Regions from separate parts of the Bacillus sp. 5RYD7K genome, predicted to be linked through region 1. Evidence: predicted binding sites of a transcription regulator. Region 1 holds the regulator's gene; the other holds the start of a gene.
The links. Region 1 encodes LexA, which represses DNA repair genes until DNA is damaged. Its sites were predicted from a motif close to CGAACATATGTTCG; they were not measured.
Positions count from the first base shown of each region.

Region 2: a site for LexA is predicted at 3,106-3,119, ahead of ACQE26_RS18450 (YhjD family protein). Genes of this name have one in related genera too.

Region 1 is NZ_CP191200.1:2,972,970-2,980,119, reverse strand. It holds gene ACQE26_RS14880 (peptidase G2 autoproteolytic cleavage domain-containing protein) at 1-562, opposite strand, end outside; partial or broken gene ACQE26_RS14875 (TM2 domain-containing protein) at 820-1,021, shown strand; gene ACQE26_RS14870 (dUTP diphosphatase) at 1,186-1,620, shown strand; gene ACQE26_RS14865 (poly-gamma-glutamate hydrolase family protein) at 1,835-2,659, shown strand; gene ACQE26_RS14860 (DUF8570 family protein) at 2,766-2,915, shown strand; gene ACQE26_RS14855 (prohibitin family protein) at 2,902-3,732, shown strand; gene ACQE26_RS14850 (YndM family protein) at 3,759-4,208, opposite strand; gene ACQE26_RS14845 (hypothetical protein) at 4,367-4,795, shown strand; gene ACQE26_RS14840 (hypothetical protein) at 4,827-5,084, opposite strand; gene lexA (transcriptional repressor LexA) at 5,135-5,755, opposite strand; gene yneA (cell division suppressor protein YneA) at 5,908-6,219, shown strand; gene ACQE26_RS14825 (YneB family resolvase-like protein) at 6,235-6,885, shown strand; gene ACQE26_RS14820 (DUF896 domain-containing protein) at 6,954-7,150, shown strand, end outside.
Region 2 is NZ_CP191200.1:3,764,237-3,771,386, reverse strand. It holds gene ACQE26_RS18475 (YrpD family protein) at 1-88, opposite strand, end outside; gene ACQE26_RS18470 (excalibur calcium-binding domain-containing protein) at 284-553, shown strand; gene ACQE26_RS18465 (YbjQ family protein) at 586-903, opposite strand; gene ACQE26_RS18460 (sodium:solute symporter family protein) at 944-2,413, opposite strand; gene ACQE26_RS18455 (DUF3311 domain-containing protein) at 2,410-2,610, opposite strand; gene ACQE26_RS18450 (YhjD family protein) at 2,723-3,082, opposite strand; gene ACQE26_RS18445 (TVP38/TMEM64 family protein) at 3,233-3,859, shown strand; gene lepB (signal peptidase I) at 3,856-4,371, shown strand; gene ACQE26_RS18435 (monooxygenase) at 4,518-5,996, shown strand; gene ACQE26_RS18430 (MarR family transcriptional regulator) at 6,084-6,605, shown strand; gene ACQE26_RS18425 (AbrB family transcriptional regulator) at 6,643-7,150, opposite strand, start outside.

The DNA.
Region 1 (7,150 bases):
CCCCGGGGTTTCGGACTCCGCATTGACGATCCGGATTCCAGTCTAGAGTCATGCCCTGGACAAAAATATTACGGTTTCCATTTTCGTAGTTATCATTGGTAATAACCCATTCATATGCGGGAGTGTCCTCATGGAGTTTAATCACGGTAATCCCTTGTCCCTCACCGGAGATGGTAGTCCACGACGGAAGTTTTATCCCTTGAACCAAAAATTCTCCTGCGGGAACATTTACTTTGACGCGGCCGTTCCCGATCGCTCTCCGAAAGGCTTCCGTATTGTCCCGGCCGTCAGGGACCGCTCCGTAATCCTCCACATTTACTTCCCGGGTGATTTTATTCATAAGCATTTCGTATTCTGTATCAAGCCGTTCTTTTAAAAGTGAGGTGACCATTCCTTCCGCCGTCACCCGGGCATCTGCGATCTCAAGATTATCATCTGTTGCGGAATGCTTAATAAAATTCTGCATCCTTGCTTTGAGATGTTCCAATTCAGAGGAATGCGCAGGGTGAGACTGCAATGCGGGGTTTAAAGACGGATCAGGAAAGTTTTTAAATTGAACCATTCTAAAGACACCTCTTTCTTTTGATATAAGCGCTTGACGCAGAGGAGAACAAAAAAGCCGCGCGCCTTATGCGCTTATTCATCAAATTCTTTGTTGAGAACGAAATCCCTTTTAAAATCAGATTGATTTTCAAAAAAACGCCAATATTTCAGGTGAAAGATCAAAACGAAGAAAGTTTTTGAAAACGAGTATAAAATTCACCTTTATAAGAGTGTGTATTATAAGCGGAGCTGTCCTGTGAAAACGATAGAAAAAGATTGTTGGGAGGACGTTATGATAAGGCTGCAATATTAGCATTTTTTCTAGGCGGTTTCGGCATTCATATGTTTTATTAAGGAAGAATCGGACAAGGGATTCTCTATCTTTTGTTTTGCTGGGCTTCAATTCCCTCATATTCATCTCTGCTGAAGCGAAGAAGCATTTGATCAAAAGTATAATGATTATTATGACCAACAGTAATCAAAAGCCTGAGTGGGATATTCCGCTTATCAGTTTCGTCTCAATTCAGCATTTTCTTTTCTTCGCATTAAATCCTTTCCTCAGCTGCTCAGTTAAAATGGTATAATGGTGCACGGATTGGTCATTAATACGACTAAAATAGGGAATCAAAAGGAGCGGCGAACATGACTTTACAAATTAAAATTAAATATTCAGATGATACACAAACGAGAATCAGTAAAATTGAACAGGGGGATTGGATCGATCTGCGGGCTGCAGAGGATATAACAATCAAAAAAGGTGAATTCAAACTTATCCCGCTCGGAGTTGCGATGGAGCTGCCGGAAGGATATGAGGCCCATGTCGTTCCGCGTTCAAGTACATATAAGCATTTCGGTATTATTCAGACAAATTCAATGGGTGTCATCGATGAATCTTATAAAGGTGACAATGATTTCTGGTTTTTCCCGGCATACGCACTTCGGGATACCGATATTTCCAAGGGAGAGCGGATCTGCCAATTCAGAATCATGAAGAAAATGCCTCAAGTGGAATTGATCGAAGTGGACAAGCTCGGAAACAATGACCGCGGCGGTCTGGGATCAACAGGCACAAAATAAAACGATTAAAGACTGCTGTTAAGCAGTCTTTTTATTGTGATTTCGAAGCGCCAGCCGCGCTGGCATATTGATGATTGATTTCCCGACATTCCTTCTTAAGCATTCCGTTTTTCTAGAAGATGCTCTGATGTTTTTATTCTTTAAGATGAACGGAGGTCTTGTCCAACGTATATAATATTGTGACAAAAGTGTAAACAAAAGAAAGGATGATGTTATGAAAAAAAGGGTTAGAAGAGAAGACCGTAAAGCTGCTGGCAAAGAGGCAGAGCAGAAGAAACCGTCCAAAGTCACCCTGTTCTGCCGTTCGCTTCAAAGGCTGAAGCATTTGTATTGTAACATAAACATACAATTGCCATCAATAACCAAAAAAGGAATTTTAGTTTTAATTTTATCGTTTTTGCTTCTGCCGTTTTTACGGGCTGATGCTGCTTCAGATACTTACGGCAGTTTCGAGGAATTAAAACTGCATGAGGCCCCCTCCGTTTTTTCTATTTCATCGAAAGAACATGACCCTTCTGTTCTCATATTAGCTATACACGGCGGAGGCATAGAGCCGGGGACCAGTGAGTTGGCCAGAAAAATTGCCGAAAACCGGAGCCTGTATTTATTTGAAGGGTTAAAATCAGCCGGCAATGCTGAGCTGCATTTGACCAGTTCGCATTTCGACGAACCTAAAGCCGTTCAAATGGTGAAAGAGCACTCTAATGTCATTTCATTACACGGTTACGGCAGCGACGATAAAAAGATAAAAATCGGCGGTACAGACAGAGAACGGGCCGAACTTTTGACAGATGTGCTGAAACGGAACGGGTATCCTGCCGTTCTTCTTGGCATAAATGATAAATACGCAGGTGTCAGTCCGAACAATCTTGCCAATCACTCTTCATCCGGATTAAGTATTCAAATCGAAATGAGCACCGGTTTTAGAAAATCACTGTTTGATACTTTTACGCTTAAAAGCAGAGCGTCCACACAAAACGATACCTTTCTCCAATTCACAAAAACGATTTCTGATTTTATCAATGACAATTATAAATAAGCACGCCGCTTTTTGCCGGCGGAGCTTTTTCTTTTGAAATTTATGAAACTTTAAGTTCTTAAGATCGTATACATAACTGACAGGATGAAAGAAAAGAGGTGGGCAAATGAAAGTGATGATCGGGTCTATCATTCTTCTTGTCATCATCGGATTCGGTTTATGGCTGATGCTTAGTCCAATCTTTAAACAAGTGGGAAGCGGAGCCAAAAAATTTAAAAAGTCATGGGAGGAAAAAGATCAGCATGAGCGAAAATAAGCGCGGAAACACAAAAAAAATTCTCGGCGGTGTGATTATAGGTGCAGCCCTTTTAATTGCGGGCGTTACGGCGTCATTATTTATTGAAAAAATACCGAATGGTTATGTCGGAGTCGTATACTCACCGAACGGCGGGGTAAAATCCGAAACTTTGGATCAAGGCTGGCACTTAGTCGGTTTGTTTAATAAAGTAACGGAATATCCGGTGCGTATGCAGACCGTAAATAATGAAAATATAAAAGTGGCAACCTCAGACGGTAAAAATATTGAAATGGATATCGCTTACAACTATGTTGTTCAGCCTGATAAAGTAGTCGATCTGTTTAACAAATTCGGGGCGGTAGACGTTGAAACGATTGAAAATACATATTTAAAAACAAGGCTGTGGGACGCGGCGCGAAAATCAATCAGCAAATACTCGGTTATTGACACATACGGGCAAAAATCTGCAGAAGCCGCTGCCGATGTTCAAAAAAGGTTTGCTGAGGATATGAAGAACCTTGGATTTTTAATTGATGATCTGACGCTTGGCGTACCGAAGCCGGATAAAGCCACACAGGAAGCTATTGATGCAAGAGTGAAGTCTTCACAGGAGCTTGAACGGACGCAGACTGAAATTAAAATAGCTGAAGCAGAAGCGAAAAAGAAAAAAATTGAAGCGGAAGGGATCGCTGATTATAACCAAATCATAAAAAAATCAATGTCTGATGAAATGATCAAATATAAATGGATTGAAAAATGGGACGGAAAAACACCGAAAGCGACAGGCACAGACTCACTGCTCCAGCTGCCGCTGGACGATCAGAAGCAAAAATAAAAAGAAAGGAGGCGGATGCCTCCTTTTTATGTTTTTTCCTGAGGGTCTTTTTCCGGCACCAATTCTTCAGACGCCTCGGTTTGATAGCTCAATAGTGTGCTGTCTGTCCCTGTTGTGTCCTGATAATCTTCGGGAAGCACATATTGCTGCAAATATCGGTGAAAAAATGCCTCAAAAACAGAAATGCAAAGTGCAGAGATAACCGATGCCGCGGCAGGAGAGACATTAAACCCGCCAATGTTCATTAGAAATATCCATAATATAATGAATGAAATTCCGAAATCAGCTGCAACGGCTGTAAAATTGCTTGTTCTCGGCAGAATCATGCAATCACCCAAAAAGTAAGTGATCAAACTTAAGATCAAGGTAATAAACAGAACGTTTAAAAAAGTTACTTGGTACATCAGATCCAGAACAATGTACAGCAAAGCAAGTGTGAGCGCCGTTTTAGAAGCGAAAGCAATTACATGTTTCATTTGAACCACCTTCGTTATTTCGTTTAGTCTTCATTGTAGGCAATCAGCAAATTTTTAAACTGGTATATAGTGGTTATAAAGTGTGCGTTTTAATAAAATGTAAATAGACATCACCATATTCACAAGTTAAAATATGTAAAAAAAAGGGGGATGCAAAATTGAAAAAATGGTGGATATGTATTGCTGTTTTTTTATTATGTTTTTGCGGAGTACACTCAGCTGAAGCGGCTACCACTGGATTCGGATCAAAAACAAGCTTCATTATGGAGGGAGATGTAAAAGAGTTTTTTATTGAAAATCCGGGGGCTGTATCAGCTGATGATTACCTATTAGGATACAAGTTCACCATTGTGAACAATTCTTCATGCAATTTAAACGTGAAACTCCAGCGGATGGCACTGAACGGAAACTTTTATACATTAAGTTCTAAAAGCTACAGCGGCAGCTGGTTAAACCTAAGTGCCCAGGACAAAAAATCAATTGATCCGCATCACAAATACAGGATTCTGATTGAAAGCTCTTCAAACGACTGTGAACCTGTCCATATTAAAGGGTTATACGGCGTGGAATATTATCATTTTGATTGAAAATAGATACCCGCAAAGGCAGCGGGTTTTTTTACATCTCGTCAAAACTTATTGTACTATGCACTAAATATTCATGAATATAATGTAATCCGTCCGCTCCAGATGAAGATAAATATATATCAAAATCAGCCCGCACAAATACAAAAGTTGAAAAATAGATAAAAAGTTTCCTTAGAGAAACATTATTTATTGACTTCAAAAGTGAGATGCCGGATAATAAAGATGTAAGTTTTTCCTCCTTAGCAGGTTCGTTTCTTAAGCCAGGGCGAATCTGCTCTTTTTTATGCAAAAGTAAAACCCCTCTGAAAGGGGTTTTACGATAAATAAAGTTTAATAGAATTAATGAACGGCTCTGAATACGCCGATCACTTTCCCTAAAATGCTTACGTTTTGCAGGATAATCGGTTCCATCGTCGGATTTTCCGGCTGCAGCCGCACATAATTGTCTTCTTTATAGAAGCGCTTGACCGTGGCTTCATCATCTTCGGTCATAGCCACCACGATTTCCCCGTTATTGGCCGTGTTCTGCTGTTTGACAATGACGTAATCTTTGTCAAAAATGCCGGCGTCAATCATACTTTCTCCCATGATTTCTAACATGAATACGTGTTCTCCCGGAGGAACCATCCTGTCAGGAAGCGGAAAATACTCGTCGATATTTTCAACAGCCGTAATCGGAATACCCGCCGTCACTTTCCCGATGACCGGAACATTGACAACCTGGCTTTTCGGAATTTGGACTTCTTCTTCATCCAATACCTCAATCGCTCTCGGTTTAGTAGGGTCCCGTCTGATCAGGCCTTTTGTCTCCAGCCGCGCCAAATGTCCGTGCACGGTTGAACTGGAAGCCAGTCCTACTGCTTCTCCTATCTCTCTTACAGAAGGCGGATATCCTTTCGTTTTTACCTCTTCTTTAATAAAACGCAGGATATCAAGCTGCCTTTTTGATAGCTTCGTCATATTTCGCACCTCAAAACGTCGATTTTAAGTAGATTATAGCATGATTTTCCTGACAGTACAAACATAGGTTCGAAAAAAACGATTGACAGAAACATTTGTTCGTATATACTGAAAGGTATAAAAAGCGAACAAACATTCTGGAGGTTGTTTAAATGGCGAAGGAATCTATCATATTTGTCGGACTGTTTACTGCGATTTTAAGTGCTGTTATTTTACTTGTTTCATGTACGGGAAATGATCAGGCGCTCAGCCAATATGTTAAAATAAAGGTTCAGGACGGAGATACTCTGTGGTCACTTGCGGATCAAGTAGCAGAGAAGAAAAATATTAACAAAGAAGATTTCATTGAGTGGGTGACGGAGAATAATCATCTCCAAACTGCTGATATAAAGCCCGGAGACGAACTTATTCTTCCGGTTAAGAAGGAGCATCCGGCCGTATATCAGCTGGCCATTGTCAATTAGAGAGGAAAGAGAGAAATGAAGGCGCTCATTTATGCCCGGGTAAGCACAAACAAAGAACAGCAGCAGACGTCTTTAAAAAGACAGGAAGAGGAGCTCAGTGAGATCGCTGCGGCAAACGGCATGGAAGTCGTAAAAGTCATTTCAGAGAAAGCCAGCGGTTACGAAATGGACCGCGACGGAGTATTTGAAATGCTTGATGAAATTAAAAAGTCACATATTGACGCGATATTGGTGCAGGATGAAACAAGACTGGGAAGAGGAAACGCCAAGATCGCGCTTTTGCATTGTATTTACAGGGAGAACGTAAAGATATATACGACGGCTCATAAAGGCGAGCTGGAGCTTTCCGAAGCTGATACGATGGTACTCGAAATCGTCAGTATTGTGGAGGAATATCAAAGGAAAATTCACAATATGAAAATCCGGCGGGGAATGAAAAGAGCCGTAAAAAATGGCTATAAACCTGAACGGAATCTGAAAAACAGACATGAAAACAGCGGAAAAGAAAAAAAAGAGGTCCCTGTTTCGGAAATTATCAGGCTGAGAGCCAACAAGCTTACCTTTGCAGAAATCGCCGCCACCTTAAGAGGATTCGGCTATGATGTATCCAAAGCCACGGTTCACCGGCGTTTTCAGGAATATATCGCAGACAGCGAAGGCAGCTGACATGCTTCAGTTGTAAAAAAGATGATGTTTTAGTAGTATATAATCAACACGCACCAAAGGAGCTTATTATGATTTCTAAAGAAAAAATCGCAAGAATTAACGAATTGGCTCAAAAAGCTAAATCAAACACGATAACAGATGAGGAAAAAGCCGAACAGCAAAAGCTTCGCCAGGAGTATTTGAAAGGGTTCCGCTCCTCAATGAAAAATACGTTAAAGAGCGTAAAAGTTATTGATCCGGAGGGTAATGATGTCACTCCTGAAAA
Region 2 (7,150 bases), 790 kb from region 1:
GGCTGATGACCCCGGGAATATCCGCAGTACATACACCGAATAGAACGGCTGAAGTGAGCACACCCGCAAGAAGCCCTTTTTTCATCATCATTTCTCCTCCTATCATCATAGTCAGATAGCGCTATCAATTCATATTATAAAAGGTTTTGAAAGAAATTCCATAAAAGAGATACGGGCAAATGTAAAATGAAACTTTTTTCCTATTTATCTTGTAAATGGAGATTATTTGAACTATGATATGTTCAGCAATACCGCATCACTCAGGAGAGGGGATAGATAGAGGATGAAAAAGACGGCAGCTGTGCTTTTGTCTTTCGGTCTGGTGTTCGGATGTTCATACGGGGCGGGGCAGACGGCAGAAGCGAAAACAAAGGTGAAAACGTATCAAAACTGCAAGGCGCTGAATAAGGTGTATAAGGGCGGCGTGGCCCGGACGTCAAAAGTGAAAAACAAAGGCGGCAGAACAAAGTACAAGCCGTATGTCTCAAAAGCGCTTTACGATGCAAATAAAAGACTTGATCGTGATAAAGACTATATCGCATGTGAGAAATAAAAAAACAAGCCTCTTTAAAGAGGCTTGTTTTTTTACATTGATTCGATGGTGACGGCGGTTCCGTATCCGATTAATTCGGATGTGTTCTGTCCTGCGGTCAGTTCGAACCGCAGGCCAACGATGGCGTTCGCACCGAGCTGCTCCGCTTCTCTGATCAGCCGTTCTTTCACCGCTTTTTTGGAGTCTTCCAGCATTTCGGTATAGCTTTTTAATTCGCCGCCGACGACAGATTTTAAGCCTGCAAGCAAGTCTTTTCCGATGTGACGGGACTGGACGATACTGCTTGTCACCAGGCCTTTTACTTCCGTAATCTGTTTTCCGGCGACGGTTTCAGTTGTGGTCATGATCATGCGGCTTGCCCCCTCCATGTGTCTTACCGCTATTTTATCATTAAGCCGCCTTTTCGGCTGCGCTGATTTGTTTTTTTCTGACTGCGGCACTGACTGCAAACATGACGGCAGTGTTTAAAATCAGCGCGATGATGCCTGTATTCATGTCTTTCACGATCTGCGGAAGAAACGGAAAGAGGGTTCCGATGGTTGATTCGGTCAGCGTGATGAAGGCGACCGTCCCGACCCCGGCCGCTATGCCGGCAAAAGCGCCGTGGCTTGTGATAAAACGGCGTTTCGGCAGGCTGAATAAAAGCGCAGGGAAAAGCTGGGTGACAAGGCTGTAGCCCATTAAAAGCAAGGTGACGATGGTATTTCCGCCTTTCAGCGTAAAATATACGGAAATCAGCGCGATAACAGGTACGGCGTATTTTGCGAGCCGCGAAACTTTTTTGTCAGTCGTGCCGGGCCGAATGGCTTTGTACACATTTTTGGCGAACAGCGTGCTTGAGGCCATTAATATCATTGAACCGGGGACAAGCGCCGTCAGAATGCCAGCCGATCCGATCAGTCCGACAAACCAAGGATCAAAGGTTTTCACTGACAGCTTTAATAAGGCGAGGTCCGTGTCCGCCCCTTTTAAACCGGGGACCTGCAGAATCGCCGCAAATCCGGTAAAGATGACAAACAGCAGGACGAGCTGATAAAGAGGCATGATGATTGCGTTTTTCCGAAACACCCGCGGATGCTCCGCCGAATAGGAAGCGGCAAATGTATGGGGCCACATATAAAAGCCGAGGGCGGTCAGCAGGACGGTTGAGCTGAACCATGAAGGGCTTTGTCCGGTTTCAGAAAGTGTGAGAAATCCGGGTTTTGCGGCGTCGATTTGTTTGAACATCTCTGAAAAACCGCCGTAGTAATGAATGGGCAGATAAATGCCTAAATACAGGACGATGCCTAAAATCATGATATCTTTGACGACTGATATCCACGCTGAACCGTGGATTCCTGAAATCATCACATAAATCGTGATGGAGACAGCGCCGATCCAGACTGCGGCTGATGGCGGAATCTGGCCGTACGACGTTGCCGAAACAATTAATCCGAGCCCTTTCAGCTGCAGGACGAGATAGGGGATGAGAGATGCGATGCCGACGAGCGATACGAGAATGCCGAGGAGCGGGCTGTTGTATTTTGAAATAAAAAAATCAGATTGCGACATCAGTTTATGCTGTTTGGCGTATGTCCACACGGCAGGCAGAAGCCAATATGACAAAATGTAGGCAAGACAGCCGTAAGCGATAATGTAAAAGGCGGGACCTCCTTTTCCGTAAGCCCATCCGCTTCCGCCGAGGAATGTGAAGGTCGTGTAAATTTCTCCCGCCATTAATAAAAAGACAAACATCGTGCCGAAGCCGCGTCCGCCCACCGTCCATTGTTCAAGGTCCATCTTTTTTCCTTTTCGGGCGCGGATTCCGAGATATACACAAAACAGGAGCACGGCGGCCATTACGGAAAATGCGGCGTTCATTCCGTTTCACCCGCCTTGTTTTCTTTGTCCAATTTGTAAACCGCAGCCATCAGAACAGAAGTCAGAACCGCCCAGATGACGACATATGCGAGAATGAAAGGCATTCCGAAAACATAAGGCGTCACCCGGTTGGCAAATGGAATGCCGGCGAGAATTCCGAAAAAGGGCAGGGCAGCGAGAACATGAATCAGTTTCATAACATTCCTCCTTTGAAAAGCGTGTACCGAATTATAAAGAAAATCATGTCGAATGTATAGTGTGAATAGTCTGAATTTTACAGTTTCAAAGAAAAGCAGTCCCGGCTGCTTTTTAAATGGTCGCAAGAGACAGGTAATATTCCACTAAGGCGGTTACCTGTTCCCGTATTCTCGGGTTGAAATAACGGTGTTTTTCTTCATAGCCGTTAATGGTGCATATATAAAGCGTAAATGCTTCATCTCTTTGGGCTTCGTATATGTTGATTTTACGCTTTCTTAACTCTTTTCGAACATCACTCAAATCCTTTTGTGCTAATTTTAAAGAGCAGCTGATAAGCTGTTTATAGGGTTGTTTTAATTTGAACGGGCACGAATCAAGCGCTTCGAAATCCCGATTCAGAATGGCGGCCGCCATGGGCAGAAACAGCCCTTTTTCGATGAGGTCGCGGGTGCCGCTCCGGATGTCAGGCATAAATACTCCTTCTTTCTTAAAAGGGAACGTTTGTTCTCATTTTATACTCACTTACACGATATTTCAAGTCGGAAAATCTCGTAAACATTTTCGTTTTTTGGAGATAATGTGTAGAATAAGGATAGACAAACTCGTTAAGGAGTATAAACGTTGGAGCAATTTTTATCATATTTCACTGAGGAACAGCTGACGGAATGGTTCCAAAGCTATAGAGCTTTCGGCCCGGCGGCTGCGGTTTTACTGCCTTTTATTGAAGCGTTTCTTCCGTTTTTGCCGCTTGTTGTATTTGTGGTGGCGAATACGAATGCATTTGGGCTGTGGGAAGGTTTTTTTCTGTCGTGGCTCGGATCTGCGGCAGGATCACTGCTTATGTTTTATGCCGTCCGCCGTTTCGGACAGAAAAGAGCTTTCGGTTTCATCCGCAGGCATGAGACCATAAGGCGGATGATGCTGTGGGTTGAGCGGCACGGTTTCGGTCCGCTGTTTATTTTACTTTGCTTCCCCTTTACGCCGTCCGCTGCGGTTCATATCGTTGCCGGCCTGTCACGTGTGGGGGCGCTGCAGTTTGTATCAGCCGCCGCTATGGGGAAAATGGTCATGATCTTTATGATCAGCTTTATCGGGTATGACCTTCACGCGCTCTTTACACAGCCTTTCAGGATGGCGGGCGCCTTAACGGTGATCGCGGTGCTGTGGTATGCAGGAAAGCATATCGAACGGCGTTTACAGACGAGGATCAGTCAGCATGAGAAAGACGGAGGGAGACAGGAATCTTGAAAAAACGATTTTGGTTTATAGCCGGCGTGCTTCTCGTTGTTTTGGCCATACAATTAAAAAATGCCATTTTTATTGATTACAAAGTCGAAGGAATCAGCATGAATCCGACCTTTAAACAAGGAAATGAGCTGATAGTCAACAAGTTTTCCCATCGTTACAAAACGATCCGCCGTTTCGATATTGTGCTGTTTAAAGGCCCGCACCACAAAGTGCTGATCAAACGTGTCATCGGGCTCCCGGGCGAGTCGATCGCTTACAGGGAAGACCAGCTGTATGTGAATGGAAAACGGGTTTCAGAACCGTTTTTAAAACCGTTAAAGTCATCATTGTCCGCAGGCAGCCATGTGACCGGTGATTATACATTGAAGGAAACGACCGGGCGCAAAAGCATACCGAAAGGACAATATTTCGTTATTGGCGACAATCGCATATACAGCCTCGACAGCCGTCATTTCGGACCGATTAAGGATAAAGACATCGTCGGGGTCATCAGTGAATCAGACGCCAAGTGAACGGCGTCTTTTTTTTCGGAAATGATTGTCAAAAAGCAGAGGGAAGACTATAATGAGGATTGTTACGCGCGAAACAAAAATCAGGCGTTTTATTTTTAGTGATTTTGTTGCGTTTGTAACAAAAAATATGAAAGAGGGCTGATGAGATGGAAACACAGGCTGCCATTATCGGGGGAGGTCCGGTCGGGCTCATGCTTGCATCAGAACTGGCGCTGGCCGGAGTGAAAACGACTGTCATTGAACGATTGAAGAAGACGGTGCCCTATTCCAAAGCGCTTATTATGCATCCGCGCACACTGGAGCTTTTTGCCATGAGAGGCATATTGGAACGCTTTTTGGATAAAGGGACGAAGGTGTCATCCGGCCATTTTTCGATGCTGGATACACGGCTGGATTTTTCCCGGTTGGATTCTAAGCAGAATTATTCGTTAATGCTGCCTCAGGCAGATACGGAGGGGCTTTTGGAAGAATATGCATCAAGTTTAGGCGCAGATATCATCCGCGGGGCGGAAGCGGTGTCCGTTACCCAGACGGATGACGGAGCGGAGACGGTGTTCCGGGATGAAAGCGGTATCCGCACCCTGCGCAGCTTATATGCCGCGGGTACAGACGGAGCGGGGAGCATTGTCCGGAAACAGGCGGGTATCGCTTTTTCGGGCACTGATGCCGACTTAATAGGAACCCTCTGTGATGCCGTTTTGAAAACTCCGCCTGAATCTGCCTTTTTTTCAACGTGCCGTCTGGCGGGATCGGTTGTCATTGTCCCTCTTACGGACGGGCTTTTCCGCGTCCTGATCGTTTCTCCGCACGCTCCGCAAAAGCAGAAAGAAGAGCCGGTCACAGAAAAAGAGCTGAAAGAAGACCTGCGGCAGATATGCGGCACTGATTTCGGATTGAGTGATCCGGTGTGGACGTCAAGGTTCGGCAATGCCGAGCGTCAGGCCGAACAATACCGCTCAGGCCGGGTTTTTGTGGCCGGTGATGCGGCGCATATTCATTTTCCCGCAGGCGGCCAAGGGCTGAACACCGGGCTTCAGGATGCCTTCAACCTCGGCTGGAAGCTGGGGGCGGAAATGAAGGGGAAAGCGGCGCCTCATCTTCTGGACAGCTATCATCAGGAAAGGCACAGCGCGGGAAAAGAAGTTATGCACAATATAAAAACCCAGATCAAGCTCATGGATTTTACCGAGTCAGGGATGGCATTAAGAGATACGATGACCGCTTTGCTCGATTTTCAGGAGGCCAACCGTTTATTGGCGGGAAAAGTATCCGCGCTTGATCTGCATTATGAACCGGACCCGGAGCTTGCGCCGCATATCCTGAACGGAAAACGGCTGCCCGATATAGAGCTGATTCTTTATGACGGCCGGCCGGCCCGGCTGTATGATTTTCTTCACAAGGGCGGCTTTGTGCTGCTGTCATTAAGAGGAAGCATTCCCGCCGGTATTGATACGGACAGCGTGGCGACTGTCAGGGCGGCGCTTTCTGAAAACCGTGCCGGCTGGGATGACGTCCATTCTGTTTTGATCCGGCCGGACGGCCACGCGGCTTGGGCGGCCGGCGGCTCGGGACGTGAAGCTGAAGAAGCCGTACTGGCCGGTTTGGAGAGATGGGGACTTATATGATACCCTTTTATGCGCCTGTGTGATTGTTTCTTCCGTAACAAAACGTTATAGTAAAAGAAACAATTCATACGGAAGGGTGACCCGCAGTTGGACAGAAGACAGCCAGACCATGCAAAACACATGATTCTCGAAGGGCTGACAGATATTTTTCACGAGCAGGAGAGGTGTCAGGAGGACATCAGGGCGTCGTTGGCCGGACGGATGGACGAACTCCGAGAAGAAAACGGCAAAAAACTTCAGCTGACCTTGACGGAAATACACATTTTATCTTGTATCGGAGATAACGAACCGATCAATGTCACATCAATAGCAGAAAAAATGAAGACGACAAAACCGACCGTGTCGAGAAGCTGCGCGAAGTTTTTGGAAGCCGGCTTTCTGCGCAGAACCCGGCTGAGCGACAATAAAAAAGAAGTCTATTTCCGGCTGACTCCTGCCGGAAAAGAGCTGCATTCCCTTCATCACGAATACCACGAAATGATAAAAAAGCGGTTCTTGGCATTTTTGGATCGCTATACAGATGAAGAACTGTTATTTGCTGAACGGCTGTTCCGTGATCTTTCAGCAAACTGGCGCTCTGTAAATGGCGTCGGGCAGCTGTTGAAATAAAAAAAACACGCATATGGATGCGTGTTTTTTATTCGGCTCATGTTCCTCTTTCTGCCCGGCCTCTATCGCCGTGCGTCTTTTTCAGCTGAGAAAGGTGGTGCAGCAGGCGATAGAAGGGCGGAAGCATGGCGATGACGAGAACGATCCTGATGACCTGAACCGCGACGACGAAAGTCGAGTCCTCATGCAGCGTGATCGAAGTCGCCGCCATCTCGGCGATTCCGCCGGGAGAGAAGGCGAGAACGGATGTAATCATGGAGATGCCCGTTAATTTAGAAACGGCAACCGCACTCAGGATCATTGCGGCGATTAATCCGACGGAGGAAATAAATCCGACCGTAAGCACTCTGGACACGCCGGTGAACATGCTTTTGTACATTTTTGAACCGATTGTGGCGCCGAGAAAAATTTGTGACAGCTGGTTCGCTTCCGGCGGCCACCAGGCCAGCATGTCTTTTCCCGCTAAAGCCGACACGCCGATTTCCGCGGCAGCAACGCCGATCATGCTGCCGAGCAGCCAAGGAGCGGGAAATTTCAGCCGTTTT